DNA from 2 places in the Aeromicrobium choanae genome. Region 2 is predicted to be linked to the other one. Evidence: riboswitches for the same ligand, from Rfam matches in the RefSeq annotation. Region 2 holds a riboswitch; the other holds the start of a gene.
What was found. A riboswitch is a leader RNA that binds a small molecule or an ion and turns the genes downstream of it on or off. The one in region 2 is predicted to bind S-adenosylmethionine.
Positions count from the first base shown of each region.

Region 1 (15,353 bases), 1.7 Mb from region 2:
GCCCTTCGGCTCCACGGCGCACTTCTCGCTGCTGCAGGCGATCGCCGACGCCGGTGAGGACGCGAAGGACTACAAGCTGATCAACTCCGAGCCCGAGCAGATCGCTCCCGCCTGGGGCCGTGGCGACATCGACGCGGCGTGGATCTGGGACCCGACGCTGAGCGAGCTGCGCCAGCAGGGCGGCGAGGTGATCCTCTCCAGCGAGGACACCGCGAAGGCCGGCAAGCCCACGTTCGACCTCGCCATCGCCGACAACGCGTTCGTCGAGGCCAACCCGGAGGTGCTCGAGGTCTGGGCGAGGGCGCAGGACTACGCGGTCAAGCAGATCAAGGACGAGCCGGAGAAGGCGGCCGAGAGCGTCGCGGTCGAGGTGGGCGTCTCCACCGAGGAGGCCCAGCAGCTGTTCGAGGGCTTCGTGTTCCTCGACGCGGCCGAGCAGGCGGAGCCGGACTACCTGGGCGGCAAGCTCGGAGCCGACCTGTTCAGCACGGCGAAGTTCCTGTTGACGCAGGACGGCATCTCGAAGGTCGAGGACGAGTCGGTCTACACGGGCGGCGTGAACCCGGCGCCCGCGGAGGCCGCCGCGTCATGACCGTCGACACCGTGCGGCACGACCTCGCGGTCGCCGTCGCGGGCCTGGACCACCGGTTCAGCGCCCGCGACGGCGAGGTGCACGCCCTCGCCGGGATCGACCTGGTGATCGAGCCCGGCGCGTTCGTGACCCTCGCGGGGCCGTCCGGCTGCGGCAAGACGACCCTGCTGCGGCTCGTGGCGGGATTCGAGTCGCCCACCGGCGGGTCGATCACGGTGGGCGGCCGCCCGGTCTCGGGGCCGGGCGCCGAGCGCGGCGTCGTCTTCCAGCGGCCCACGCTCTACCCCTGGCTCGACGTGCGGGCGAACGTGGCACTCGGGCCGAGGCTGCGGGGTGCCTCGAAGACCGAGCGCCTGGCGATCGCCGACCGCTACCTCGAGCTCGTGGGTCTCGGCGACGCCGCTGGCCTGCGCCCCTACGAGCTCTCGGGTGGCATGCAGCAGCGCGCCCAGATCGCGCGGGTGCTGGCCAACGATCCCGAGATCGTGCTGATGGACGAGCCGTTCGGCGCCCTCGACGCGCTCACGCGCGAGCGCCTGCAGGACGAGCTGCTCACGATCTGGCGCGAGACCGGCAAGACGATCCTGTTCATCACGCACGACGTCGAGGAGGCCGTCTTCCTCGGCACGCGGGTGCTCGTGATGAGCCCGCGCCCGGGGCGCGTCGTGCTCGACGAGTCCGCGCGCTTCTCCACCGCCGAGCACCAGGTCGCGCCGGAGGAGCTGCGCGCCCTGCCCGAGTTCGCCGCCCTCGCCGCGCGGGTGCGGGAGGCCATCCGCCACTGACGCCCGGTGCCAGATCCGTGCGTCGGGGGTTCGTGTGCGCCCTGCCAGACTCGGGACATGGACACCCTCACGCTGGACGGTCAGGTCTTCGAGCTCGCGCGGGCCACCGAGGCGGACGTGCCGGCGATCGTCGGGCTGCTGACGGACGACGCCATCGGGGCCGGGCGCGAGTCGGCGGACCTCGCGCCGTACGTCGAGGCGTTCCACGAGATCGACCGCGACGACGCGCACCTCCTGCTGGCGGCACGCGACGAGGCCGGGACCGTCGTCGCCACGATGCAGCTGACGATCATCCCGGGACTGTCTCGCGGCGGCACGAAGCGGCTGCTGATCGAGGGCGTCCGCGTCGCGTCGTCGACGCGCGGCTCAGGTCTCGGGACGGCGCTCTTCGCCCGGGCCCACGCGTGGGGCGTGGAGCGCGGCGCCACGCTCGCCCAGCTCACGTCGGACAAGCGTCGCGCCGACGCCCACCACTTCTACGAGACCCTCGGGTACGAGGCCAGCCACGAGGGCTTCAAGCTGCCGCTCTGACCACCTGCCGGGCACTGACCCCCGGCGTCAGGTGCGGTCGCGAGCGTTCATCTGGGTCACCGTGGCCCACATGACCACGACGTTGAAGACGATGATGATGACCGACCACCACGGGTAGTAGGGCATCCACGCGAAGGACACGATCGCGCCGATCGCCGCGAGCCCGGCGCCGGTCAGGACGGCCCAGGCCTTGCCCAGCAGCAGGCACACGCCGACGGCGATCGCGAGGCCGCCGATGACGAGGTGGATCCACCCCCAGCCCGTGAGGCTCAGCTGGTAGACGTACTCCTGCCCGGCCACGTAGAGGTCGTCCTTCGCCAGGGCCGAGATCGCGGCCAGGACCTGGAACACGCCGACCGTCGCCAGCATCGCGCCTGCGAAGGCGAGCACGCCCGAAGAGATCGCGTTCTCCCGCTCGGTGGGCTTGGGGGCTTGGTAGTCGCTCATCCTTCACTCCTTCGGTTGTCCATCGATCAATCCCGTCCGCAGCGCGTCGAGCGCGGACCCGGCGACGCCGAGCCCGTTGCGGACGTAGTCCTCGACCGAGTCATGCTCGGTGCGCAGCTGGGCCAGCGCGGCGTCCAGGTACTCCCCCCGGACTCCCAGGACCGGCAGCAGCAGTTCCGGATCGCCGCCCCGACCGGCGAAGTCGTCGAGCATCGGCTGCAGGGCGGGGAGCAGGTCGTCGTTCGTGCGCAGGTAGTCCGCGCGCACGTGCTCCTCGTCGACCCCCAGCAGCAGGAGCAGCACGGCCGCGGCCCAGCCCGTGCGGTCCTTGCCCGTCGTGCAGTGGAACAGGGCAGGCCGCCTCGCGCCGTCGGCGAGCCGGGTGAAGAGCTCTCCGTAGGCGTGGCGAGCGGAGTCCAGCCGGACGATGTCGCGGTAGGCCTCTGCCAGCAGGTCGGTCGCGCGACCGTCGGCGAGGACTGCGCTGATCGCAACCGGGTCGCCCAGGAGCTCGTCGATGGACGCCGCCGCGTTCTGGCTGCTGTCGGCGAGCACGTCGAGCGCCACGGCGTCGACCCCGATCGGCAGCACGTCGGGGTGCAGGTCGCGCTCGGCGACCGTCCTGAGGTCGTAGACCGCGCGAAGTCCCAGGCCCGTCACCACGGTCAGGTCCTCAGGCGTGACCCGTCCCAGTCCGGCCGACCGGTAGACCTCACCGCGACGCACCGTGCCCCCGCCGCGGACGGGCCAGCCGCCGAGATCGCGAAGGTTCGGCGCGGACGCCAGCCGGCTCGGATCGCTCCGGCTGGTCATCGGGGCCCGGTCGTGGCTCATCACGATCCGGCCCGCAGGTCGCGACGCTCGGCTTTCAGGCCAGCGCCTTCGCCTTGAGCACGTCGAACTCCTCCTGGCTGATCGCGCCGGAGTCGAGCAGCTGCTTGGCCGAGGTGATCTGGTCCGCGGGCGACGTCGACGCCACCGTACGTATGTAGGCGTCGGTCTCGGCACGGGCCTGGTTCATCTCGGCGGCCGAGCGACGGGCCATGCCGCCGCCGCGCGCGATCAGGTAGACCAGGGCCGCGAGCGCGGGCACGAGGATGAGGAAGAAGACCCAGATCGCCTTCCACCACCCCGACAGCTCGTTGTCGCGGAACAGATCGATGATGACGTGGAACAAGACGATCAGGTAGCCCATGAAGAGGAAGATCGACACGGTCCACCAGAAGAACTCCCAGAAACTGTCCATGGACCGACTCTGGCACCTTGGCACTCCCCCCGTAATCACTCAGCGTGGGTGAGTCCTCGGATCATCTCGTCCGGGTGGTGCGCGTCGGGTCCTGCCGGTCCAACCTGTCCCAAGACGGCCAAGACGGCCGAGACGAAGGAGAGCGCCCATGGCCGACGTGCTGACCGTGATCACCCAGGTCGGGATCCTGACCTTCGTGGTGGCGGGCATGGCCGGGCTCGGGCTCGGCCTCACGATGCAGCAGGTCCTGACGCCGCTGAAGGACCCTCGCCTGGTGGTCGGTGCGCTTGCCGCGAACTTCGTGGTGGTCCCGCTCGTCGCGATCGTCGCGGCGCGCGCTCTGCCGATGGACGACGCGACGAGCGCGGCGATCATCCTCGTGGGGTGCTGTGCCGGCGCCCCGTTCCTGCCGACCCTGGCCAAGCTGGCGCACGGCAGCCAGCCACTCGCGGTCGGTGTGATGGTCCTGCTGATGGTCGTGACCGTGGCGTTCGCCCCGGTGGTCGTGCCACTGGCGGTCGAGGGCGCCACCGTCTCCGCGGGGGACATCGCCCAGTCGCTCATCCTGTTCATGCTGGTCCCGCTCGGCCTGGGACTCGTGGTCAGGGCGCGCTACGCCGGCTTCGCGGGCGACGTCGTCGGCGGCTTCACGCAGGCCTCGACCGTGGGCCTTGCGGTCGGCATCGTGTCGGGGCTGCTCGTGACGTGGCGCGAGGTCTTCGCGTCGATCGGCTCGTGGATCTTCGTCGGGACCGTCGTCGTGATCGTGGCCGGGCTGGTGGCCGGCTGGGCCGGTGGGCTCGGCCGGGAGTCCGGGGACCGGCTCGTCCTGGGTCTCGGTGCGGCACAGCGGAACATCTCCGCCGCGCTCGTGATCGCCGCGTCGCTCGGCCCGGACGTCGTCGTCACGACACTGGTCGCCGCACTCGTCCTACCGATCCTGCTGATCGTGCTGGCCGGCGAACTGGGCAAGCGGCGCGGCGCCGAGTCCGACTCAGCCTGACGCCGCCCGTCGAGCGTCGACCCAGGCCTGCGCCTCCTCGTGGGCCCGGTCGAGGGCTTGGAAGAACACGTCGGTGCGCTCCACGAGGTTCTCCGGACCCAGCGCGGCGGCCACCCCGGTGCGCTCGACCACCCGCCTGAGGCCCGGATCCATCCCCACGACCATGAGCCGGCAGTGGTGCTCGGCCAGCTTCGTGGCGCGGTTCTCGATCGCCTTGAGGAAGGTCGACGACGGCACGTCCGGCAGCGTGCGGACGTGGAAGATGACCACGGCGTCGTGCGTGTCGGCCAGGGATGGCCAGGACTCGTCGAGCCGGTTGACCTCGGCGAACAGACTCACACCCTCGTAGTGCAGGACCGTGACCGAGTACGGCGCGAGCACCTCGGGGACGTCCTCGGTCCGCCAGTGCCCGTCGTCGTCGCGCACGAGTGCGCGGATCCGGGCCTGCTGCTGGGCGCGCACGCAGAACAGCAGCATCGAGATGCCTGCCCCGAGCAGGATCGCCTGCTGCAGCGGCAGCTCCGTCGTGGCCAGGAAGGTGGCGACCATGGCCACGGCGGGCAGGACGCCCGTGCGCAGCACGAGCTTGATGTCCGGGAGCCTGCCCACGATCAGCTCGGCGCCGATGACGATGATCAGGCCGCCGATGACGGGCATCGGGATCAGCTCGGCCGTGCTGCCGGCGACCAGCACGATCGCGGCGAGGAAGATGCCGGCGAAGATCCCGGCCCAGCGCGTCTGCGCCCCGGCGCTGGTCGCGACACCGGTGCGCGAGAGCGAACCGCCCGTCGGGAGTGCCTGGAAGAAGCCGCCGGCGAGATTCGCCACGCCCTGGGCCGTGAAGTCGCCGGACACGCTGGTGCGCGAGCCGTCCGGGTTCGGGACCGCCGCGCCGATGCCGGCGGCCTGCGCCAGCGCGACGAGCGCCACGGCCACCGCCCCGACCAGCAGGTCCGGGATCGCCGACCAGTCGGGCATGACGGGAGCCGGCAGGGCGTTCGGAATGGCCCCGATGTCACCGACCTGCTCCACGTCCGCCCCCACGACGACCACCGCGACGGTGGCCACCACCAGCGCGATGAGGATCGCGAACGGCTCGAGCCGCCGCACCGCGTGCGCCAGCGCCCAGGCGATCACCGTGCCGACGGCGACCGCGACGGCGACCGGGTCCCACTGACCGACGTGGGTGGCCGCGTCGACGAACTTGGCGAGCGTGTTGTGCCGATCGGTCTCGTAGTCCGTCGCGTCCCCGATCACCCCCGCGATGATCTGCACGGCGATGCCCGTCGTGAAGCCCGTCATCACCGCGTTGGACACGAAGCTCATGAGCGAGCCCATCCGCAGCAGCCCGAACACGACCATGATGACGCCGACGAGCACCGTCAGCATCGCCACATTGCCGATGTCGTCGGCCTTCAGCCCCGCCTCGGACAGGACGCTCTGCGAGGTCAGCGCGATCGCCGAGGTCAGCGTCGTGACCATGAGCACCGTGCGGTTGAACACCGCGCCGACCGCGGTCGACACCATGCCCGAGTACAGGCCCAGCAGCGGGTTGAACCCGCCGATGCTGGCGTAGGCCATCCCCTCGGGGATGCTGAAGAGCCCCGTCACGAATCCCGAGACGGCGTCCTGTCGGGTGGGCCTGCCCAGCTTCGACGGGTTCACGGTGTCACGGGGTGACGATGGCGAAGTTCTTGTCCCCCGGATCGAGGACCGAGGTCAGCGTGCCGAGAGCGCTCGCGTCACCGCTGATCTCGATCCCGGCGGCCGCCAGACCGGCCGCGTCGAGCCCGCCCGCGAGCGCGGGGAGTGCGCGACGCGTGGCCGTGATCGTGGCGTCGGGATCACCTTTCTGGGGCCGGGCACTGTAGGTGAGGACGCCGTTCGCGAGCCACAGCCGGTACCGCTGGTCGGCGTCCGTCAGCACGACGTCGATCGAGAGCTTCGCGTCCCACGCACGAGGTCCGTTGACCTGGATCGCGATCGCGTCGAACAGCATCTCCGGCGTGAGCTGACCGAGGACGTCGGGCGCGTTGGTCTCCGTGGGCGTTCCGAACTGGCCGTCGCGCAGCTCCACGGCGCCGGAGAGGTAGAAGTCGCGCCACGTGCCGTTCTCGGAGCCGTATCCGAGCTGCTCGTAGGTGTCGGCGAGCACCTCCCGGGCTCCCGCGTGCTCCGGCTCGGCGAACACGGCGTGATTGCCGATCTCCGCGGCCCAGCGGTAGTCGCCCTCGGCGAACGCCTCCTCGGCCGCGGCGACGATCGCGTCGATGCCGCCGGCGAGCCTGACGTAGCGCTTCGCACGCTCGACCGGGACGTGCTCCCACAGGTGCGCCGGGTTGCCGTCGAACCAGCCCAGGTAGCGCTGGTAGATCGCCTTCACGTTGTGGCTCACGGAGCCGTAGTAGCCGCGCGCGTGCCAAGCGTTCTCCAGCGCCGGCGGCAGCTCGATCGCCTCAGCGATCTCCGGGCCGACCATGCCCTGGTTCAGCATCCGCAGGGTCTGGTCGTGCAGGTACCCGTACAGGTCGCGCTGCGCGGTGAGGAACTCCACCACCCGGTCGTTCCCCCACGTCGGCCAGTGGTGGGACGCGAAGACGACGTCGGTGTCGGCGGCGAAGAGGTCGATCGCCTCCGTCAGGTAGCCGGACCACTCGTGCGGGTCGCGCACCACCGCACCGCGGAGCGTCAGGATGTTGTGCAGCGTGTGGGTCGCGTTCTCCGCGGCGCACAGCGCCCTGAACTCGGGGAAGTAGAAGTGCATCTCCGCTGGCGCCTCGGAGCCGGGAGCCATCTGGAAGATGATCCGCACCCCGTCGACGACCTCCTCCTGGCCGGTCGTGGTGATGTCGAGGGTCGGGGGAATCAGCGTGACGGTGCCGGTCGACGTCGTCTGTCCGAGCCCGGCGCCCACCTGTCCGCGAGGCCCGCGCGCCAGCGCCGCGCCGTACATGTAGCCCGCGCGACGACCCATCGCCGGGCCGGCGTAGACGTTCTCGGCGACCGCGTGCTCGAGGAATCCCTCGGGCGCCAGGATCGGCACCTGTCCGGACGTCACGTCGGCCTCGTCGACCACGCCGCGGACGCCTCCGAAGTGGTCGACGTGGCAATGCGTGTAGATCACCGCCGTGACGCGACGGTCCCCGCGGTGCTCGCGGTACAGCGCGATGGCGGCAGCGGCCGTCTCCTGCGAAATCAGCGGGTCGATGACGATGACGCCCGTGTCACCCTCGACGAACGTGACGTTCGACAGGTCGAACCCGCGCACCTGGTAGATCCCCTCGACGACCTCGAAGAGTCCCTGGCGGGCCACGAGGGTCGACTGACGCCACAGGCTGGGGTTGACGCTGTCAGGGGCCTCACCCCCGACGAAGTCGTAGGTGTCTCCGTCCCAGACGACGTCGCCGGCGGCGTTGCGGATCGCGCCCGGCTCGAGCCGCGCGATGAGTCCGCGCTCGGCGTCCTCGAAGTCACGGGTGTCGGAGAAGGGGAGCCGCTCGAGCACGTCGCGCTGCTGGTCGACGATCGTGGGCTCGGGATCCTTCGGCGTCGTCGCCATGATGCGTGGTCCTCTCGGTCTCGACAGGGGACGAAGATGTCCGCCCCTCCATCGTGGATCGGACGCGCCCGGCTCGCATCATTCCGTCGGGATGAGGCGCTTCTGCGCCCCGCCCGTCAGACCCCGACCGGCGCGCAGGCGGCGGCAGTGGCGACGAGCCGGTCGACGTCGAGCGAGGCCGGCGTGGGCCGCGGGTCGTTCGCGACGACCCAGACGCCCGCCTCACGGCGGTACTCGGCGGACCGCTCCCCCGAGACCCAGGCGCGCACTCCGTCCAGCAGGCGCTCGACGTCCTCGGCCTGACTGCCGACGCCGACGCTCGCACGGATCGCGCCCTCGCCCCAGCCGAGGCGGTCGAGCAGCGGGTGGGCGCAGAAGCGGCCGTCGCGGACGGACACGCCGTGCTCGGCGGCCAGGAACGCCGCGAGCAGCCCGGGATCCACCCCCTCGACGCGGAAGGTGACGACACCGATCGGCTCGGCCGAGTCCGTCCAGATGCGCGCCACCTCGGCGCCGGGCACGTCGGCCAGCCCCTCCACGAGCCTCGACCGGAGCGCGGACTCGTGCGCGGCGACCCGCTCGGGCGGCAGCGACGAGAGCGCCTCGGCCGCGGACGCGAGCGCGACCGCGCCGATGAGGTTCGGGGTGCCCGCCTCGTGCCGCGCCGGGCCGTCGGTCCACTCGACCTCGTCCTCGGTGATCCGACGGACGGCACCGCCACCCGCCAGGTAGGGCTCGACTCCCTCGAGCCAGTCGCCGCGTCCCACGAGCGCCCCGGCGCCGAACGGCGCGTGCAGCTTGTGGCCGGAGAAGGCGACGTAGTCGACCCCCGACTCCGCCAGCGAGAGCCCACGATGGGCCAACAGCTGGGCGCCGTCGACGAAGACCCGCGCGCCGTACCGGTGGGCGAGGTCGACGAGCGCGTCGAGCGGAAGGGACTCGCCGGTCACGTTCGACGCCCCGGTCACCGCCACGAGGGCAACTTGCCGGCTCGAGAGCGCGGACGCCAGCGCCTTCAGCGAGGCGGCCACCGTGGGCTGGACGCCGATCACCTCGCACCCACCGAGGCTGCGGCGCCACGGCAGCAGGTTCGCGTGGTGCTCCACGTCGAGCACCAGCACGCGCCCGGGCACCGCCCCGGCCAGCAGGTTGGTCGCGTCCGTGGTGTTGCGGGTGAAGATCGTGACGTCCCCGGACCGCTCTCCGACGAAGGCGCCGACCGCGCGGCGCGCCTGCTCGTACAGCGCGGTCGACACCTGCGAGGCGTAGCCGGCGCCGCGGTGGACGCTGGCGTACCAGGGCAGGACGGCGTTGACGCGCTCGGCGACCGAGACGAGCGCCGGCGCGCTGGCGGCGCCGTCGAGGTTGACGTGACGCACCACGCGCCCGTCGACGAGCGGGACCGTGACGTCGGCGCCCACCAGGGGCAGCAGCGGACAGTCGACGTGGGACAGGGAAGACGACATGGAGGACCTCCGGGAGACTCGCGCTTGCCCAGGCCGGTCGGCCGGGGCCCGGTCGTCACCCGGAGCACCCCACCGCGAGGAGGGTTGCCGACCAGCAAGCCGGGGCTGTGCGTCGAGACGCGCTGGCACTCGTGACCGTGGGCAGGAGCCTGCCAGCGCTGCTCGGCTACCACGGCATATCTCAACATGCGGACGCTGTCTCTCATTCTGAGATGCGTCGGAGACGGCGCGGCGGACCGACAGGATCAGCCTCAGCGCTCGGGATCCGACCCGCGCCGATCTCGAGGAGGAGCCACGTGGACACGTGGAACCTGGTGGCCCTGGCCGTGACGTTCGGCCTGTTCGCGGGTGTGTGGGTCCTGGGACGCATCGGCGTCAACTTCGCCGTGCTCACGATCGGCGCGCTGGTCGTCGGCGCCGCCGTCGGGGTCGTGTTCCGCGACCACGTCGACTACCTCGCGCCGATCGGCCGGATCTACATCAACCTGCTGCTCGCCATCGTGGCGCCGCTGGTGATCGTCTCGATCCTGTCCAGCGTCACGTCGCTGGGATCGACCGCGAAGCTGCGCACGATCGGCGTCTCCTCGACGCTGTGGCTGCTCGGGACGAACCTCATCGCGATCCTGCTCACGCTCGGCCTGACCCTCGAGCTGGGGATCGGCAGGAACGCCGACCTGGAGACCGCGGGCGTCGACACGCGGTCGCTCGACGAGATCCAGAAGCCGTTCGCCGAGGTCTTCATCGGCTTCTTCCCGACGAACATCGTCAAGGACGTGTCGGAGAACAACATCATCCCGATCATCGTCTTCACGCTGCTGATCGCGGTGGCGACCGCGCTGGTGGCCGAGCGCTCGCCCCAGAAGGTGGCGCCCTTCCTGAGCCTCGTCGAGGCCGGCCGCGTGATCATCTACCGGGCCGTCGGCTTCGTCATCGCCCTGACGCCCTACGCCGTGCTCGTGCTGACCGCCGGCGCCGCCTCCTCGGCCGTCGGCAGGCGCGACCAGCTGCTGTCGCTGCTGAGCCTGCTCATCGTCGGCTACGTCGCCTGCTTCGCCCACACGTTCGTCGTCAACGCCGTGATCCTGCGCTCCGCGGCCCACGTGAGCCCGCTGGCGTTCTTCCGCAAGATCTTCCCGGCGCAGAGCACCGCGTTCACCACCCAGAGCAGCGCGGGCACGCTGCCCGTCACCACCATGGTCCTCACCCAGCGCGTGGGCGTGCCGTCCGACATCGCGGGCTTCACCGCGCCGCTCGGCACCACCATCGGGATGCCCGGCTGCGCGGGGATCTGGCCCGTGATGCTGGCCGTGTACGCCGTCAACGGGCTGGGCCTGAGCTACGGCCTGGCCGACTACGCGCTGCTCGTGGTGCTGTGCCTCGTGGTGTCGATCGGCACTGCCGGAGTGCCCGGGACGGCCACGATCGTCGCGACCACCGTGCTGGCCGCCGCCGGGCTCCCGCTCGAGGTCGTCATCCTCACGCTGCCCATCAGCGCGATCGTCGACATGGCTCGCACCATGACGAACGTGACGGCCGCGGCGGTCGTCACCACCGTCGTCGCCCGCCGGGCCGGCCGCCTCGACGACGACGTCTTCGCCGGTCGCAAGCAGGCCGTCGTCCCCCACGAGGCCTCGGCGCGCGAGCGCCTCGACGCCGCCCTGGGCGACGTCACCGTCCCGTCGGGGGTGCCGGTCGGCGCCTGCTCGATCGACGACCGCCCCACCGAACCGCGCCGATCCCTCGGCGCCCGCTGACCACCCGACCCACACCTCTTCCGAAGGAGTCCCCCCGTGACCACCACCCAGCGCCGTCTCCCCCGGCCCCTGCACCTGCTCCTGGCGTTCCTGCTCGGCACCACGATCCTGCTGTCGGGTCAGGGCCTGTTCGTGCCCGCGTCGGCCGCGAGCATCACGTGGGTCGACGGCGGTGACGACCAGCCGTGCCTCAACGACGACAACGGCCGGGCCCTCGACGCCCTGCCCAGCGACCAGTGGTGCACCCCGATCAACGGCTGCTACCAGGACGACGACGGCAAGTACGTCCTCCCCAGCCGCAAGACCGGCATCTGGCAGGGCAACCCGAAGGACGTGAAGTACGCCGACGAGATCAAGGCGGAGCCGGCGCCGAAGCCGACGGCCAAGCCCACGACGAAGCCGACCACCAAGCCGGCCACGAAGCCCACCGCGAAGCCGACGACGAAGCCCACGGACAAGACCACGGGGACGGGCGCTCCCGCGGCGGGCGCCGACGAGCTCGGGGTCGACGAGAACGAGGTCGTCGCCGAGGGCGCTCCCTCCGCCCCGGCCGCGCCGGTGCTGAAGGTCGACGGCAAGGACGTCACCGTGACCTGGCAGCCCAGCCCCGACGCCGAGCTGGAGAGTGTCACCGGCTACGTGCTGCGCTTCAGCGGCGCCGACCCGGTCCAGCTGGACGCCACCACCACGACGCACACGTTCACCGACCAGCCCGACGGCACCTACCGCGCCGCGGTGCGCGCCGTGAACGAGACCGGCGAGTCGCCTTCCTCGCCCCCGTCCGAGATCGCCACGGTCGGCGCTCCGGTCACCGAGGTCGTCGGCACCGTCGCCGTGACCGGTGACCTCGAGCCCGGCGCCGCCGTCACGATCACCGGCACGGGCTTCGCCACCGACGTGCCCGAGCTGACGATCGAGCTGCACTCCACCCCGGTCGTCCTGGGCACCGTCGCGACGGATGCGAAGGGCTCCTTCACGACGGCCGTCACGATCCCCGAGACCGTCGAGGCGGGCGACCACTCGCTCGTCGTGCTCTTCGAGGGGACCGAGATCACCAGCACCCCGGTCGAGGTCGGTGGCGGCGAGATCGTCGCGGCCGCCGCGGTCGACGAGGTCGTCGAGACCGTTCCTCCGCACACCGGCCTGGCCCTGCTGGTGGCGCTGGCGCTGGCCGGCGGGCTCTCCCTGTTCTGGCACGTCCTGACGGGCCGGCGCCGCGCCGCCCGCAGCCGGCTGGCGGGGGTGGTCGCCTGAGCACGGCGCCTCCCAGGAACGGGACGGCTGGACTGCCCGACATCCGCACGCCCGGCAATCCAGCCCACCGACTCACGAGATCTCTCTTCTGAACCGGCCTGCCCAGTGTGGCAGGAGAAAGCGACACCATCACCATGACCACCCCCCTTCGCCTCCCGTTGCGCCGCGGCCTCGCGGCCGCAGCGGTGGGCGCCCTCACGGCCTCGCTGCTCGCCATCACGCCGGCGACCGCCCAGGCCGCCCCCACCCCGACCGTCGGCGTCACCGTCGACTACTTCGACGACGTGTACGACGACCTCGGCGCCAGCAGCGTCTTCGAGACCGTGACGATCGAGCGGTTCGAGTACCTGCTCAAGAACCAGACAGGCAACGTCGCCTTCTTCATCGGCGACCCGTCCGACCCCTCCAGCCAGGCGACCATCGCCCACGTGAACCGGGTCGCGAAGGCGCGGGGCATCTCGAAGATCTACAACTTCACGCCCAAGCTCGACGGCGACTCCCTCAACGTCTGGGACCTGGCCGACTCGGGGCTGAGCGAGGCCGGCCGGACGTTCTACGGGAACGTCGGCAACCGTCTCATCACGGACTACCTGAACAAGGACGTCGAGACCACGTTCACGAAGAACGCGGCGACGGACCCCTACCTGTTCGTCTACAACAAGGACCGTCAGGTCGGCGGTGTGGAGGACCGGATCGTGGCCGCCCTCGCCGGCGCGAAGACCGCGGCCGACCTGGACACGCCGGCCGAGGTCGACGCCTACGAGGACCAGGTCGAGGCCACGCTCGGCAGCGTCGGCTCGTACGCGACGAACACGAACTTCACCTTCCAGAAGGACGAGGTCAACCGCCGCCACAGCGCGTCCTACCCCAACGCCGAGACCCACGGCGGGGAGATCCTCACCGACGCCGACTCCACGGACGGCTTCCGCATCCAGACCGTCACCTACCCCGAGCTGCTCCACCTGCTCGACCAGCCCGGGGACATCCCGCTGCTGTTCGGCGGCACGTGGTGCCACAACACGCGGGCGATCATCAAGCAGGTGAATGCCGACGCGCAGACCTACGGGGTCAGGACGGTCTACAACTTCGACTTCTCGCTGTTCTCGACCGGCAACGGCGGGTCTGACCTCGGTCACATCCGCGACAACGCGCTGCCCACCACCGAGGACGGGGTCACGAAGGTCTCGCGTCCCTCGCACCTGTACGGCGATCTCGTCAACGATCGCCTGACCAACGCGATCACCCAGTACCGGACCACCCAGGACGTCGCGGATCTCGGGGGCGGCAGCGTCAACGCCGTGTCGTACTTCCCCGGTGGCGACACGTCGAAGACGGCGAAGCAGGCCCGCAAGATCCAGGTCGGCCACGTGCTCACCTACAACAAGGACCACGTGGACGCGCTCGGTGAGCGCGCGCCCGTCGTGGACCAGGCCATCCGGCGGAACGACGACGGAGGCAACACCGAGCACATGACCGAGTGGTGGTACGTGGCCGGCCGCGACCTGCCCCTGGGCGACGCGGCCCTCCGGGGCTCGCTCAACCCCGCCAGCGAGGCGGGCGCGAACTCCCTGCAGAGCCAGCGTGCCTTCGCCAAGGAGGCCGTCGCCGAGATCGACACCGTGTTCCGCGGCCTGGCGGGCCGGTCGCACGCCAGCACCACGACCGTCGCCGAGGTCGGCCCGGTCTCGGTGGGCGGAACGCCGACGCTCGACGTGTCGGTCGCCGCGGCGGGCTACGCGCCGTTCATCTCGCTCAACTCGGCCAACGCCAACACGGCGCTGCTGACCGACACCGGCAGGCCCTCCGGGCTCGTCGCGGTCTTCGACGGAGCCGAGAAGGTGGGCCAGGCGCGTCTCAAGCGCAACGGCACCGCCAGCATCACCCTCCCGGCCCAGCCGGCCGGTGAGAGCGACCTGACCGTCCGGTACCTGGGGCGCGGCGACGTCATCGATCCGTCCCAGACGACGGTGTCGTTCGCGGTGGCCGGTGACCCCTCCACCACCACCCTCGCCGCTCCCCCGTCGCTCACCTTCGGGACCGGCGGATCGGTGACCGCCACGGTCACCGAGGGTGCGACGGGTTCGGTGCGGCTGCAGGGACTGCCCGGCGACCCGGTCACCGGGACGATCGAGAACGGCGTCGCGTCGCTGGCCGTCCCCACCTCGACGCCGGCAGGCCGCTACACGCTCCTCGCCCGGTACACCGGTGACGACAGGTTCGGTGCGTCGGAGTCCGAGCCGGTCGAGCTCGTCGTCGGCAAGGCCAACGCCGCGCTCAAGGCCACGGTCGCCGGGACCCGCTACGGAACGGCGCCGGTGGTGAAGGCCACCGTCACCGGCCCCGCGGGAGTCACGCCCACCGGCACCGTCACCGTCACGACGGGCGGGAAGTCGTACGTCGGACGCGTGAGCGGCGCGGGTGCGGCCTCGGTCGCGCTGCCCCGCACGCTGACGCCGAAGGCGTACGCGCTGACGATCGTCTACAGCGGCGACGCCAACGTGCGGGCCGCCAGCACGACGAGCCGGGTGACCGTCGCCAAGGGCGCCGTCGGATCCGTCAAGCTCAAGCCGAGGAAGACGGTCCGCGCGAAGAAGGTCACGGCCGCCACGGTGACGGTCGCGACGCCCAGCGGGCTGGCGAAGGCCACCGGCAAGGTCAGGATCGTCCTGAAGCGCGGCTCCAGCACGAAGGCCGTGGTGGCCACCGTCCGCTCGGG
Region 1 covers NZ_LT796768.1:376,441-391,793, forward strand. The annotation lists gene B5D60_RS01790 (taurine ABC transporter substrate-binding protein) at 1-592, shown strand, start outside; gene B5D60_RS01795 (ABC transporter ATP-binding protein) at 589-1,377, shown strand; gene B5D60_RS01800 (GNAT family N-acetyltransferase) at 1,435-1,908, shown strand; gene B5D60_RS01805 (DUF7144 family membrane protein) at 1,936-2,355, opposite strand; gene B5D60_RS01810 (tyrosine-protein phosphatase) at 2,359-3,168, opposite strand; gene B5D60_RS01815 (SHOCT domain-containing protein) at 3,224-3,601, opposite strand; gene B5D60_RS01820 (bile acid:sodium symporter family protein) at 3,750-4,604, shown strand; gene B5D60_RS01825 (SulP family inorganic anion transporter) at 4,596-6,269, opposite strand; gene B5D60_RS01830 (alkyl/aryl-sulfatase) at 6,274-8,163, opposite strand; gene B5D60_RS01835 (aminotransferase class V-fold PLP-dependent enzyme) at 8,280-9,629, opposite strand; SAM riboswitch class IV at 9,645-9,766, opposite strand; gene B5D60_RS01840 (dicarboxylate/amino acid:cation symporter) at 9,926-11,383, shown strand; gene B5D60_RS01845 (fibronectin type III domain-containing protein) at 11,420-12,637, shown strand; gene B5D60_RS01850 (Ig-like domain-containing protein) at 12,772-15,353, shown strand, end outside.
Region 1: another riboswitch for S-adenosylmethionine. It lies ahead of B5D60_RS01835 (aminotransferase class V-fold PLP-dependent enzyme); the one in region 2 lies ahead of thrC (threonine synthase).

Region 2 (15,353 bases):
AGCTGTGCAGCGCCCTCGACCCACAGCAGCTGGCCCGCCGCGTCGCTCACGGCGACCAGCAGTCCGGCGTCGGCCGCGCTCTCGACGAGGAGCCGCCGCACGACGGGCATCCCGGCGGCCAGCGGGTGGTCGCGGCGGATCTCCTCGAGCCGGGAGGAGTCCAGCGTGATCGCCGCGAGGGCACGCTCGGGGTCGATGCCACCGAGGAGGCTGCGTCGCCACGACTCGCTGACCACCGACCGGACAGGGCCGTCGACGGCTCCCGTGGAGAGGAAGGAGTCGTGGGCGTCGTGCAGCGCCCGCGCCAGCGCATCGGGATCGACTCCCGGCGGCACGGCGAAGGGCGATTCGGGGGGCCCCGGCGGCATGGGTGAATCCTAGCGGGCCGTGTGAACCAGGTCACACGAAGCGGGGGCTCGTCCTCAGGACCCGGCGACGACGCCCCGCTCCCGGAGCAAACCCACCACCGCCTCGACGCACTCCCCCACGCCCATGAGGGACGTGTCGATCGTGAGGTCGGCGTCGTCGGGGCGCTCGTACGGCGAGTCGATCCCGGTGAAGTCGCGGATGAGCCCGGCACGCGCCTTGGCATAGAGGCCCTTGCGGTCGCGGGCCTCGGCGACGACCAGCGGCGTGGCCACGTGGACGACCAGGAACGGCGAGCGCGGCTCGACGCGCTCGCGCATCGCCCGGCGCACCGAGGCGAAGGGCGCGATCGGGGCACAGACGGCCAGCCCGCCGGCCTCGGCGACCCGGGCGCCGACCCACGCGATCCGGGTCAGGTTCCTGGCTCGGTCCTCGCGGTTGAACCCGAGCCCGTCGGACAGCTCGCGGCGCACGTCGTCGCCGTCGAGCAGGACCGCGTGGGCCACGCCGCGGGCGATGACCGCCTCCACCACGGCACGCCCCACGGTCGACTTCCCGGCGCCCGAAAGCCCCGTGAGCAGCAGCACGGCACCGCGGGCCTCCCGCACGCCGGGCCTGCGGAAGTCGAGCGGGTCCCGCACCCCGAGCGAGCGCAGGGCGATCGCCAGCACCTCCTGCGAGGTCGTGGTCTCGCTTACGGCGGGTGCCGGGAGGTACCAGGCCTCGGCGTGGGGCACCTGCTCGGCGCAGCGACGCAGCTCCTCCATGAGGGCCATGTCGCCGGCCCACGCGTCGTCGCCGACGCCGACCAGGGCGAGCGGACGGCCCGCCGCGAGGTCCGCGGCGCGCAGGACGTCGGCGGCCCCGACGCGCCCGCCGAACAGCGCCACGACGTGGTCGCCCAGGTTCACGGGCACGACCAGCCGGGACCCGCGGGCCGGTGGATGCTCGGCGGCCCTCACGGCGCGCAGCCGGCCCGCCACCCACGTGGTGCCGTCGTCACGGGGACGCGTGTCGGTCAGGACGAGCACGGCCAGCGGTGTGCTGTCGGGATCGGTCAGCGTGAGCGAGCCCTGGGCCACGGCCTCACGGGCCGCCTCGGCCGGGACCGCGAGGTTCGCCTCGAGCGGCCAGTCCGCCGGGACCCGTCCGGGCAGGCAGTAGCCGTCGACCGCGTCGAGGAACCCGCCCAGGATCAGCTCGAGTCCGTCGAGCTGGTGGCCGCGCAGGACCGCGTCGGCGCTCACCTCGGGCCCGCGCTGTCCACGAAGTGGTCGCGTCCGGGGAGCCACGGGTCCATGGGCGACGATTGTGGCACAGCCGATGCCTGCGGTCGGCCGCACGAGAACGCCCAGCGGCCGCGCCCCTGCAGCACCGCTCGACCCCATGGGGAGGAACACGTCGATGACCGACACGCGCGAGTCGCGTCGCTACGGCATGAGCCAGCTCGACCATCTCGAGGCCGAGGCGATCTACATCATCCGCGAGCTCGTCGCGGAGAACGAGCGGCCCGCCCTGCTGTTCTCCGGCGGCAAGGACTCGGTCGTGATGCTCAACCTCGCGGTGCGCGCCTTCGCACCGGGCCCGATCCCGTTCCCGGTCGTCCACATCGACACCGGGCACAACTTCGACGAGGTCCTCGAGTTCCGCGACCGCGTCGTGGAGCAGCTCGGCGTCCGACTGATCGTCGGCTCCGTCCAGGACGCGATCGACGAGGGATTCGTGCGTGAGGAGCCGAACGGCTCGCGCAACCGCATCCAGACCCCCGTCCTGATCCGCACCACCGAGCAGCACGGCCTCAGCGCCCTGTTCGGCGGCGCCCGGCGCGACGAGGAGAAGGCACGCGCCAAGGAGCGCGTGTTCTCCTTCCGTGACGACTTCGGCCAGTGGGACCCCAAGAACCAGCGTCCCGAGCTGTGGTCGCTCTACAACGGCCGGATCCATCCCGGCGAGAGCATCCGCTGCTTCCCGCTGTCGAACTGGACCGAGCTGGACATCTGGCAGTACATCGCCCGCGAGGACATCGAGCTGCCCGACATCTACTACGCCCAGAAGCGCGAGGTCTTCCTGCGCGGCGGCATGTACTTCACGATCAACCAGCACTGCCAGCCCCGCGACGACGAGGAGGTGTTCGTCGAGTCGGTCCGCTACCGCACCGTCGGCGACGCCACCCTGACGGCGGCGGTCCCCTCGACCGCGGCCACGCCGGAGGAGGTGGTGGCCGAGGTCGCCGCCACGCGCATCACCGAGCGCGGCGCCACCCGCGGCGACGACAAGGTCAGCGAGGCTGCGATGGAGGATCGCAAGAAGGAGGGCTACTTCTGATGGACATCCTGCGATTCGCCACGGCCGGCTCGGTCGACGACGGCAAGAGCACCCTCATCGGCCGGCTGCTGTTCGACAGCAAGTCGATCTTCACCGACCAGCTCGAGGCCGTGGAGGCCACGAGCGCCCAGCGCGGCGACGAGTACACCGACCTGGCGCTGCTCACCGACGGCCTGCGCGCCGAGCGCGAGCAGGGCATCACGATCGACGTGGCCTACCGCTACTTCTCGACGCCGAAGCGCAAGTTCATCATCGCGGACACGCCGGGACACATCCAGTACACGCGCAACATGGTGACGGGTGCCTCCACCGCCGATCTCGCGATCATCCTCGTGGACGCCCGCAAGGGCCTGCAGGAGCAGAGCCGCCGCCACGCCACGCTCGTGTCCCTGCTGCGCGTGCCGCACGTCGTGCTGGCGATCAACAAGATGGACCTGGTCGACTGGTCCGAGGACGTCTACCGGCGCATCAGCGACGAGTTCGTCGACTTCGCCGCCCGCCTGGAGTTCACCGACGTCACGACCATCCCGCTCTCCGCGCTGACGGGCGACAACGTCGTGGCGCGGTCGGCCGAGATGGACTGGTTCGACGGTCCGTCGCTGCTGCACCACCTGGAGAACGTCTACATCGCGAGCGACCGCAACCTCGTCGACGTGCGCTTCCCCGTGCAGTACGTGATCCGCCCCCAGAACGGCCAGGGCGACTACCGCGCGTTCGCGGGCCAGGTCGTCAGCGGCGTCATGCGCCCCGGTGACGAGGTGCTGGTGCTGCCCAGTGGCCTGCCCAGCCGGATCAAGGCGATCGACACCGCCCAGGGCGAGCTGGCCGAGGCGTTCGCGCCGATGTCGGTCACGGTGCGCCTCGAGGACGAGGTGGACGTGTCGCGCGGCGACATGATCGTGCGCCCGAACAACCAGCCGGTCGTCACGCAGGACCTCGACGCGATGGTCTGCTGGATGGACAGCACCGCGATGACGGTCGGTGGCAAGTACGCGATCAAGCACACCACCCGGTCGGCGCGTGCCCTGGTCAAGGAGATCAAGTACGAGCTCGACGTGAACACGCTGCACCGCAACCAGGCGCCGGGCAGCCTCGGGCTCAACGCGATCGGTCGCGTGGTGCTGCGCACGACGCAGCCGCTGATGGTCGATCCCTACCAGCGGAACCGGCAGTCGGGGTCGTTCATCCTCATCGACGAGAGCACCAACCGCACCGTCGGCGCGGGCACCATCACCGAGCACTGACCCGCGATCCTCTCCGGACGCACAGGAACGGCCGCCGCCCCGAGGGGCGGCGGCCGTTCTGCCGGGGGGACTCGTGGCCTACCAGGCGCCCTTGCGACCGAGGACGACGCCGATGGTCTTGAGCAGGATCGTCAGGTCCATCCGCAGATTCCAGTTGTTGACGTACATCAGGTCGAGGCGGATCGACTCGTCCCACGAGAGGTTCGAGCGACCGCTGACCTGCCACAGGCCGGTCATGCCGGGCTTGACGTGCAGCCGGCGCCACACCCACTGGCTGTACTGCGACGTCTCGCTCTCGATGGCCGGGCGGGGGCCCACCAGCGCCATGTCGCCCAGCAGCACGTTGAACAGCTGGGGCAGCTCGTCGAGCGACGTCTGGCGCAGCATCCGGCCGACCCGGGTGACGCGGGGGTCCTGGGCCATCTTGAACAGCGGCCCCGCACCCTCGTTGAGCTCGCGCAGGTCCTCGACCCGCTGGTCGGCATCGACGACCATCGTGCGGAACTTGAAGATCGTGAACGGCACGCCGTCCTTGCCCGTGCGCTCCTGCCGGTAGATGATCGGCCCGCGCGTGTCCAGCCGGATGCCCAGCGCGATGAGGCCCATCAGCGGAGCACCGAACAGGATCGCCAGCACCGCGAACGCCCGGTCGAAGAACGCCTTGACCGCCTGGCCCACGAGGTGGCTGTTCGGCGGGTCCAGGGCCAGCGCCAGCTGGTCGCCGACCCGGGTGGGTCGCACGAACTCGACGTAGTCGTTCATGTCGGTCAGCACGAGGCACTCGATCTCGGCGCGCTGCAGGCCCCACGCGAGGTGGCGCAGCGACGGGTCGCCCAGGGCCTGATCGGCCGTGATGACCACCCGTGCCCCGTGGACCGTGCGCAGCAGCTTCGGGACGTCGCGGACCACGGAGTTCACCGTGGCGCTCCCCAGCGGCTGGGTGGAGTCCCACGTGCAGCGCCCGACCACGACGAGGTCGTGACGGTCCTCCCAGCGGGCCGCGAGCCGGTTGACGGCGTCGGCGGGACCCACCAGCAGCGTGGGCACCCGGCGCAGGGCCGTGCGGTGCACCAGCGCGGAGGCCACGATCAGCGAGGCGGTCACGCTCAGGACGACGACGGCGGCGCGCAGCTCGGCCGAGACGACGTCGGACAGGACGAGGGTGGCCAGCGCGCCCAGCGCGAGGACCGCGATCAGCCGCTTGGCCGGTCGCAGCGATCCCGCTCGCTCGTAGGCCGGCAGCGCTGCCAGGCTGAAGCCGAGCCACAGGACGACGCCGGCGGACAGGGCCGTGAGGGCCCCGGGCGCCATGCCGACGACGAGGCCGGCGACGATCGTTCCCACGAGCACGACGAGGTGCCCGACGAGTCCCTGGCGGATCAGTGCTTCCAGTGACGAACGCCCCGTGGGCATCGCCGTGAGTTCCCGGTGGACCGAAGGTGATCCGGTACCGGAGTCGCTGGTGATGGGCTCCACCAGACGCAGCGGAAGGACGGTTTCATCGCGCCCGTCGATCGCTGAAGTCATGCCAACTCCCCAATGCGCACCTGCGGTGTCGTGCTGCGGACCCCTCCGCCTCACCGCGGCACACGTGCCGTCGTGTCTGCGTACTCAGCCAAGAGCGTCGTTGAGTGGTGCCGATACAAGCCCGTAGGCTAGCCCCCCGGCCCGGTTCCCCCGCACCCGATGTCTCCCTCCGCCGGATTCCCCCTCCGACGGCCACCGAATGACGCGATGCCCCTGTCTTTCTCCTCGAAAGTAGGCCATGGCGGGACGTGTGTCAGGGCATTCCGCAAATTCCCGCATGTAGCGCACGTCACATTCACCCAGACTGCAGTTTGTCGTGATCCATGCAGGCGAACGCATCGATTCGCGCACGAGCCTCAGGGGTAACTTGAAGTTTCGGGCATCAACCGCGATTTCCCGCGCTCACGGGGCGTCGTCGAACGACCACGTGGTTCCCTCACGCACCACACGCCCCGGAGACCCCGCCACCACCACGTTTGCGGGCACCTTCTGACCCCTCACGACGGCCCTCATTCCGACGCAGACATGGTCGCCGATCTCGACGTGACCCGAGACCACCGACTCGCGGCACAGCCACACGTGGTGACCGATGCGGATCGTGGCCCCGAAGGGGTTGAGCCGCTCCCCCGTGACCGCGTCCTCGAGCCGGTGCATGTCGTCGGTGGCGATGTAGACCCCGGCCGCCCACAGCTGGTCGCCCGCGGCCACGACACGGCCGCCGTTGCGCGCGTCGACGACGGGCGCCCTGGTGGCCACGAGGGGCCCGTGCAGGACGATCGAGGACCCCGCGCCGCAGTAGAGCTCGCCTGCCGTGAGCACGACGCGCTCGTCGAGGAAGACGGTCGCCTCGTTCCCGCCGACGAGCAGCGACGTCAGGTGGTCCATCGGGGCACCGACCACGATCAGCGCGTCCTGGAAGTAGAAGGTCGTCAGCGCCGCCACGACGTGGTCGGGCAGCCGCGCGCCGGGCGCCACGTACAGCGCGTTGTCGAGGTCGTTCCACCAGGAGGGCAGCGGTCCGTCCATCCGTCGCCAGTCGATCGCGTCGAGGCGGGCCGGGTCCACGCCCGCTGCGACGAGCCGGGCCCGGTGCTCGGGCGTCATCGCGTCGTCGGTCCGGGAGAGCTCCAGCCACGTGGTCACGCCGGACATCCTCCCACCCCCGGACGCACGGGACCCCGGCACCTGTGAGGTGCCGGGGTCCCGTGGAACAGCGGGAATCAGAAGCCCATGCCACCCATGCCACCCATGTCGCCCATGTCGGGGGCGCCGGCCGCGCCCGCGGGCTCCGGCTTGTCGGCCACGACGGCCTCGGTGGTCAGGAACAGCGCGGCGATCGACGCGGCGTTCTGCAGCGCCGAGCGCGTGACCTTGGCCGGATCGATGATGCCGGTCGCGATCATGTCGACGTACTCGCCGGTGGCCGCGTTGAGGCCGTGACCCTGCTCGAGGTTCGCGACCTTCTCCGCCACGACGCCGCCCTCGAGGCCGGCGTTGATGGCGATCTGCTTCAGCGGGGCCGAGGTCGCGACGCGGACGATGTTCGCGCCGGTGGCCTCGTCACCCTCGAGCTCGAGCTTCTCGAACGCGGCCTTGCTGGCCTGGACGAGCGCGACACCGCCGCCGGGGACGATGCCCTCCTCAACGGCCGCCTTGGCGTTGCGGACGGCGTCCTCGATGCGGTGCTTGCGCTCCTTGAGCTCGACCTCGGTGGCCGCGCCGACCTTGATGACGGCCACGCCGCCGGCCAGCTTCGCGAGGCGCTCCTGGAGCTTCTCGCGGTCGTAGTCCGAGTCGCTGTTCTCGATCTCGGCCTTGATCTGCGCCACGCGGCCCTGGATCTGGGCCTCGTCGCCGCCACCCTCGACGATGGTGGTCTCGTCCTTGGACGTGACGACCTTGCGAGCGGTGCCGAGCAGCGTCAGGTCGGCGTTCTCGAGCTTGAGGCCGACCTCCTCGCTGATGACCTCGCCACCGGTGAGGATCGCGATGTCGGTCAGCATCGCCTTGCGACGGTCACCGAAGCCGGGCGCCTTGATGGCGACGGACTTGAAGGTGCCCTTCAGCTTGTTGACGATGAGGGTGGCCAGCGCCTCGCCCTCGACGTCCTCGGCGATGATCGCCAGCGGCTTGCCGGTCTGCATGACCTTCTCCAGCACCGGGACCATGTCCTTGACGGTGCTGATCTTGCTGTTGACGATCAGGATGTACGGATCCTCGAGCACGGTCTCCATGCGCTCGGGGTCGGTGACGAAGTAGCCCGACAGGTGACCCTTGTCGAAGCGCATGCCCTCGGTCAGCTCGAGGTCGAGGCCGAACGTGTTCGACTCCTCGACCGTGATGACGCCTTCCTTGCCGACCTTGTCCATCGCCTCGGCGATGATCTCGCCGACCGTGGTGTCAGCGGCGGAGATGGAGGCGGTGGAGGCGATCTGCTCCTTGGTCTCGACGTCCTTCGCCATGGCGAGCAGCTGCTCGCTGATGGCCTCGACGGCGATCTCGATGCCCTTCTTCAGGCCCATCGGGTTGGCGCCGGCGGCGACGTTGCGCAGACCCTCGCGCACGAGCGCCTGGGCCAGGACGGTGGCGGTGGTGGTGCCGTCACCCGCGACGTCGTCGGTCTTCTTGGCGACCTCCTTGACGAGCTCGGCACCGATCTTCTCGTAGGGATCCTCGAGCTCGATCTCCTTGGCGATGGAGACGCCGTCGTTCGTGATCGTGGGGGCTCCCCACTTCTTCTCCAGGACGACGTTCCGGCCCTTGGGGCCGAGGGTGACCTTCACGGCGTCGGCGAGCTGGTTCATGCCCCGCTCGAGCCCGCGCCGGGCTTCTTCGTTGAATGCGATGGACTTGGCCATGGGTGCGTGTCTCCGACATAAGTAGAAGTGGAACTAGCACTCTCACTATACGAGTGCTAATCCCCACCGTTCAAGCGACCCCGCACCCGAGGTCGCCCGATGCACCAGTCCCCCGAAGCACTAGTGCAGGGGCTGCACGTTCTCGGCCTCACGTCCCTTGGGGCCGTCGACGATCTCCAGCTCGACGTTCTGGCCGTCCTCCAGGGTCTTGAACCCGTTGATCGCGATCTTGGACCAGTGGACGAAGACGTCGTCCTGGCCCTCGACGGCGATGAAGCCGTAACCCTTGTCGGAGTTGAACCACTTGACGGTGCCATGCACCATGAGACCACCTTGTTCTGCGCGGAAAGGTCCGCGGCCGGACCAGAGCCAGCGTATCGGCAGCAGGCCCGATCCTCCTACGCGGGATTGCTCGGGAGGGACTCAGCAGCCGCCGGCGACGGCCGGGATGACCGAGATCTGGGTGCCGTCGGGCGTGCGGGTGTCGAGGCCCTCGGCGAAGCGGACGTCCTCCTCCGCCACGTAGACGTTCACGAAGCGGCGCAGCTTGCCGTCCTCGTCGACGATCCGCGCGCGGATGCCGGGGTAGGTCGACTCGAGCGACTCCAGCACGTCGCTGAGGCGGTCGCCCTCGGCGCTGACCTGGGACTCGTCGTTCGTGTAGCTGCGCAGGATCGTGGGGATGCGGACGGACACGGCCATGGGGCTCTCCTCGGGTGGGTCGGTCGGACGGCTCAGGCGATGCCGGCCGCGGTGAAGGCGTCGTAGGTGGGGGCGATGGTGGCGCGGGCGCCGACGGACCCGGAGACGGCGTCGAGCGTCTTGAGGCCGTGACCGGTGTTGATCACCACGGTCTCCAGCTCCGGGTCGAGCTGGCCGGTCTCGACCAGCTTCTTCAGGACGGCGACGGTCGTGCCGCCCGCCGTCTCGGTGAAGATGCCCTCGGTGCGGGCCAGCAGCACGATCCCCTCGCGGATCTGCTCGTCGTCGACCTCCTCGACGCCGCCGCCGGTGGAGCGGGCGATGTCGAGCACGTAGATGCCGTCGGCCGGATTGCCGATCGCGAGCGACTTGGCGATCGTGTCGGGCCGCACGGGCCGGATCGCGTCGACGCCGTCCTTGAACGCGGTGGCGACGGGGTTGCAGCCCGTGGCCTGCGCGCCGAACACGCGGTAGGGCTTGTCCTCGACCAGGCCGAGCGCGATGAGCTCGCCGAACGCCTTGTGCACCTTGGTCAGCTGCGAGCCGGAGGCGACGGGGATGACGATCTGGTCGGGCAGGCGCCAGCCGAGCTGCTCGGCGATCTCGTACCCGAGCGTCTTGGAGCCCTCGGCGTAGAACGGGCGCACGTTCACGTTGACGAAGGCCCAGCCGTCCTCCTCGCCGGCGATCTCGCTGGCCAGCTTGTTGACGTCGTCGTAGTTGCCGTCGACCGCGATGAGGTTCTCGGTGAAGATCGCCGAGTTCACCTGCTTGGGCGTCTCGAGGTTGCTCGGGATGAACACGACCGTGCGGATCCCGGCCCGCGCGCCGGCCGCGGCGACCGCGTTGGCGAGGTTGCCGGTGGAGGGGCAGGCGAAGACCTTGCTGCCGAACTCGCGCGCCGCGCTCAGCGCGCAGGCCACGACGCGGTCCTTGAAGGAGTTGGTGGGGTTGGTGCTGTCGTCCTTGACCCACAGCTTCGCCAGGCCGAGCTCGGCGGCGAGGTTGCGGGCGTCGAGCAGGCGGGTGAAGCCGGGCTCGAGGTTCGGGCTGCTCTCGATGTCGTCGGGGACGGGCAGCAGCGCCTTGTAGCGCCAGATGTTGGCCGGCCCGGCCTCGATCTGCTCACGCGTGACCGTGCCGAAGTCGTAGGCGATCTCCAGCGGGCCGAAGCAGTCGTAACAGGCGTAGTGGGGGCCGAGCTCGCGCGTGGCGCCGCACTCGCGGCACTTCAGGCCGGTGGCGGGGCCGAAGGCACCCTCGCGGAGGGTGCTGGTCTCGGGGGTCGTGACGCTCACGAAGACTCCATTCATCTCTCCGGGTCGACGTTCGACCGCGGACGGAATTAGCACCTGGCCGGTGATCGGCTGGTTGCTGGGGCTTCGTCGGGCCGTGTCCCTCTGCCCCTCGGGATGAGTGGCTTCAGACTAGGTGGCCGTCTCACGATACGTCCACTCCGTCCGGATGACGAGACGGTGACGCGGAGGCTCAGGCGGGCGCGAACCGGTCGGCGAGATCGCCGAGCCACGCGGCCACGGCGTCGGGGCCGTCGAGCACCACGTCGGCCAGCGCGACGAGCGCGTCCTGCTCGTCGGAGGCCGAGCACACGAGCGTGACGTCCATCCCCTGCTCGCGCAGGGCGATGCCCTCCTCGAAGGCCGGCAGGTCGCCGAGGTCGTCACCGGCGTAGATCACGGCGCCAGGCTCGACGCGGCCGACCACGCGCCGTAGGGTCTGGCCCTTGTCGGTGCCGGCGGAGCGCAGCTCGATCACCTGGCGGCCCGGCTCGAGGTGCAGGCCGACCTCGGCCGCGAGGGCCTCGATCTGGGGCCGCAGCTCGTCCAGCAGGCCCGGCGCGACGCCGCGGGTGTGCAGCGCGATCGCCAGTCCCTTGTCCTCGATCCGGATCCGGGAGGCGTCGTGCTCGACGAGCCACTGCGGCAGCCGCGCGGCGAGGTCGGAGACGGCCTGCGGGCGGTGCGGCCGACGCACCTCGCCGCTGGCGGCGTCCCAGCGCTCGGCCCCGTACTGGCCGCACACGACCATGCGATCGAGCCCCGGCCCGTCCTCGAAGCGGCCCAGTCGCCGCACCTGCTCCACCGGGCGCCCGGTGATGATCGTCAGCTCACGCAGCACCGGGCCCAGCCGGCGCAGGGCGGCCAGCGAGTCGGGATGGATCCAGGCCGATGCGGGGTCGTCGACGATCGGTGCGAGCGTGCCGTCGAAGTCGAGCGCGAGCAGCGTGCCCCCCGGTTCGGTCATGGGGAAAGTATGGCGCGGAGTCACGAGGACTCAGCGGGGGCTGGCCAGCACGACCGTGAGGTTGGTGCCGGACATGCCCGCGGTGGCGGGCATGAGACGCGAGATGGCCAGGTCGCCGCCGAGCAGCGCCGCCTCGCCCTGACGGCCCGCCGGGTAGTAGATCGTGTCCTGTGGCACGTTGCCGCGCCAGTCGGCGACCGCCCCGATCGTCCACCCGGCCGCACGCGCCTGACCGGCCACACGCCCCGCCAGGCCGCCGATCCCGACCTGGTTGTAGACCGAGACGCCGATCGAGCGCGTCGCCGCCGGCTCGGAGGTGGGCTCGGTGGTGGGCTCGGTCTTCGGCGTCGCGGACTTCTTCGGCTTGGGCTTGGCCGTCTTCTTCGCCGTGGCCTTCGCGGTGGGCGTGGGACCCGTCGTGGTGCGCTTCGCGGACTGCGCGGGGGCGGCGTCGTCGCGGACGGTCTCGATGATCGCCCACCCGCCGGCGACCCCCAGGATGAGCCACACCGCGGGCAGCACGATCACGGTCCAGGCCGGGCCGCGCCGTTCGGGGTCACGCCGGTCGTCGCGCGGTTCGAGCGGGGGCTGGTCCACTTCAGCGGTCGGAGCCGGTGCGTCGCGCCTGGCGCTGACGCTGGCGCTGCGAGCGGAGGCGGCGCAGGCGCTTGACCAGCAGCGGGTCGTGCGCGAGCGCGTCCTCGGAGTCGATCAGCGCGTTGAGGATCTGGTAGTACCGCGTCGAGGTCATGTCGAACTTGTCGCGGATCGCCTGCTCCTTGGCGCCGGCGTACTTCCACCACAGGCGTTCGAGCTCGAGCATCTCGCGGTCGCGGTCGGACAATGCGCCCGCGCTGACCACCTGGTCGTGACTCTCCACCGCTGCCATGTCCCTGATCGTACCGGCGGAATCACACCGTTGTCATTCCCCTGCCAGAATCCGGCGGGCGCGGACGCCCACTCCGGGGCGAGGGCACCCGTTCTCCCCTAAGGTGGCCCCATGGCGCCGGAGCAAGCTGACTTCCTCGTGATCGCCAACCGGCTGCCGGTGGACCGGCTGATCGACGCCGACGGCGCGATCTCCTGGCGCACGTCGCCCGGCGGGCTGGTCACCGCCCTCGAGCCCGTGATGAAGCTGCGCGGCGGTGCGTGGATCGGCTGGCACGGCGCCGCCGAGGAGGACCTCGAGGAGTTCGAGCACGACGGACTGCGCCTCGTGCCCGTGCCGCTGTCGGAGTCCGAGGTCGAGGAGTACTACGAGGGCTTCTCCAACGGCACGCTCTGGCCGCTCTACCACGACGTCGTCGTCACGCCCGAGTACCACCGCGAGTGGTGGGACGCCTACGTCACCGTGAACCGCCGCTTCGCCGAGAAGGCCGCCACGCTGGCCGCGCCCGGCGCCGTGGTGTGGGTGCAGGACTACCAGCTGCAGTTGGTGCCGCAGATGCTGCGCGAGCTGCGCCCCGACCTGCTGATCGGGTTCTTCCTCCACATCCCCTTCCCGCCCACCGAGCTGTTCCAGCAGCTGCCGTGGCGGCGCCAGATCCTCGAGGGCCTGCTCGGCGCCGACCTCGTCGGCTTCCAGATGCCCGGCGGTGCGCAGAACTTCGCCCGCCTCGTGCGTCAGCGCGTGGGTCACCGCACCGTGCGCGACACGGTGTTCCTGCCCGACGGCCGCAAGGTGCTCGCCCGGGCCTACCCGATCTCGATCGACGCGCGCGGCTTCGAGCAGCTCTCGCGCACCCCCGAGGTCACGGCCCGCGCTCAGGAGATCCGCGACAGCCTGGGCAATCCGCGCCACGTGCTCATCGGCATCGACCGCCTCGACTACACCAAGGGCCTGCCGCAGCGGCTCCGCGCGTTCGGCGAGCTGGTCAGCGACGGCGTCATCGACGTGGACGACGCCGTCTTCGTCCAGGTGGCCACCCCGTCGCGCGAGCGCGTGCACCAGTACCGCGTCCTGCGCGACGACATCAACCGCCTCGTCGGGCGGATCAACGGCGACATGGGGCGCATCGGCCAGCAGCCGGTGCAGTACCTGCACGCGTCGTTCCCGCGCGAGGAGATGGCCGCGATGTACCGCGCCGCCGACGTCATGGTCGTCACTCCCCTGCGCGACGGCATGAACCTCGTAGCCAAGGAGTACATCGCCACCCGCTGGGACGACCGCGGCGCGCTCGTGCTCAGCGAGTTCGCCGGCGCCGCGGGCGAGCTCAAGCAGGCCTTCCAGGTCAACCCGCACGACATCAACGGCATGAAGGACGCGCTGCTGGGGGCGATGCGGGCCAATCCCGTCGACCTGCGCAAGCGGATGCGCGCCCTGCGCAAGCAGGTGATGGAGAACGACATCGAGCGCTGGGCCAACACCTTCCTGGCCGAGCTCGCGGCCGTGCGCGACATCGGGCCGTCCGACGGTGACGGCTGAGCTTCCCGCCCGGGTCCGCCGCGGGTACGCGCTCGGCAGTGTCGCGACCGGGACCTTCGGCACCGTTCCCGGGCTGCTGCTGCTGCCCTACCTGACCGACGAGATCGGCATCGGCGCGGCACTGGCCGGTGTCCTGGTCTTCGCCCCGAAGGCCTGGGACGTGGTCCTCAACCCGATCGCGGGGCGCATCAGCGACCGCTCGACCCATCCCGCGGGTCGCCGCCGGCCGTTCCTCGTCCGCGCCGGCCTCACGCTCGCGGTGCTCTTCGCCGTGATGTTCGCCGGGCCCTCCGAGCCGAGCGCGCTCGCCGCCGCGTGGGTGGCCGTGGCCTTCCTGGGCTGCGCGAGCGCCTACGCGTTCTTCCAGGTGCCGTACGTCGCGATGCCGGCCGAGCTGACCCTGGACTACGCCGAGCGCACGCGGCTCATGACGTGGCGCGTGGTGGTGCTGGCGCTGACGATCCTGCTGTCGGGCGCCACCGCGCCGATCGTGGCCGACCAGCTCGGTCACGCCGCGATGGGCGTCTACGTCGCGGTGCTCATCGCGCTCGGCGTGCTCGGGTCGTGGTGGGGCACCCGCGGCGCACCCGAGCACCCCACCGAGACCGCCGCCGGCACCTTCGCCGACCAGCTGCGGCTCGTGGCTGCGAACCCCGACTTCCGCGCGGTCCTGCTGACCTTCGTCGTGCAGGCCGCGGCCATCGGCACGGTGCTCGCCGGCGTGGCCTACGTCGCCGACGACCTGCTCGACAGCGCCGCCGCCAACACATTCCTCTTCGTGGCCTTCGTCGGACCGGCGCTGCTGGTGACGCCGCTGTGGGAGCGGTATGCGGCCACGCGGGGCAAGCGGTCGGGGTACGGACTGGCCACCGGGTTCCTCGTGGTCGGCATGGCCGCCCTGCTGACGGCCCATGCCGGGTGGACGGGCCTGACCTACGTCGCGGCCGCCCTCGTGGGCATCGGCTACGCCGGCGCCCAGGTGTTCCCCATGGCGATGCTGCCCGACGTCGCGGCCGACGACGCGCAGCGCAGCGGCTCGAACCGCATCGGCGTCTTCACGGGCGTGTGGACCGCGGGCGAGACGCTGGGGCTGGCCCTCGGGCCGGGGATCTTCGCGCTCGTGCTCACCGCGGGCGGCTACGTGTCCTCCACCGGCGACGTCACCGTGACCCAGCCCGACAGCGCCCGCCTCGCGATCGCCCTCGGGTTCTCGGTGCTGCCCGCCGCCCTGGCCGCCCTCAGCCTCGTGCTGCTGCGCGGCTACCGCCTCGACGACCGCCTCAGGAGCCTCGATGTCACCTGACCAGATCCTGGCCGAGCTCGCCGCTCGCCGGCAGGGGGACCTCCCCACGCACGGCGGCCGGACCCTGGCCTACGTGTACGACTCGGGCCTCGAGGAGGCCGACGAGGTGGCCCGGCAGGCGATCGCGATGTACGCCGCCACGAACGGCCTCGACCCCACCGCGTTCCCGAGCCTGCTGTCGATGGAGTCCGACCTCGTCGGATTCGCCCGATCGGCGCTGCACGGCGGCGACGAGGTGGTCGGCACCGTCACGTCGGGTGGCACCGAGTCGATCCTGCTGGCCGTGCAGACCGCCCGTGACGCGGCCGGCGTCGAGCGGCCGGCCATGGTGGTGCCCACCA
Region 2 covers NZ_LT796768.1:2,046,396-2,061,748, reverse strand. The annotation lists gene B5D60_RS09890 (GAF domain-containing protein) at 1-368, opposite strand, end outside; gene cysC (adenylyl-sulfate kinase) at 423-1,613, opposite strand; gene cysD (sulfate adenylyltransferase subunit CysD) at 1,771-2,691, shown strand; gene B5D60_RS09875 (sulfate adenylyltransferase subunit 1) at 2,691-3,935, shown strand; gene B5D60_RS09870 (sugar transferase) at 4,014-5,411, opposite strand; gene B5D60_RS09865 (acyltransferase) at 5,865-6,614, opposite strand; gene groL (chaperonin GroEL) at 6,683-8,320, opposite strand; gene B5D60_RS09855 (cold-shock protein) at 8,441-8,644, opposite strand; gene B5D60_RS09850 (ubiquitin-like small modifier protein 1) at 8,744-9,022, opposite strand; gene thrC (threonine synthase) at 9,055-10,335, opposite strand; SAM riboswitch class I at 10,329-10,441, opposite strand; gene otsB (trehalose-phosphatase) at 10,511-11,284, opposite strand; gene B5D60_RS09835 (LytR C-terminal domain-containing protein) at 11,315-11,881, opposite strand; gene B5D60_RS09830 (DUF3263 domain-containing protein) at 11,883-12,173, opposite strand; gene B5D60_RS09825 (alpha,alpha-trehalose-phosphate synthase (UDP-forming)) at 12,285-13,709, shown strand; gene B5D60_RS09820 (MFS transporter) at 13,699-15,012, shown strand; gene B5D60_RS09815 (pyridoxal phosphate-dependent decarboxylase family protein) at 15,002-15,353, shown strand, end outside.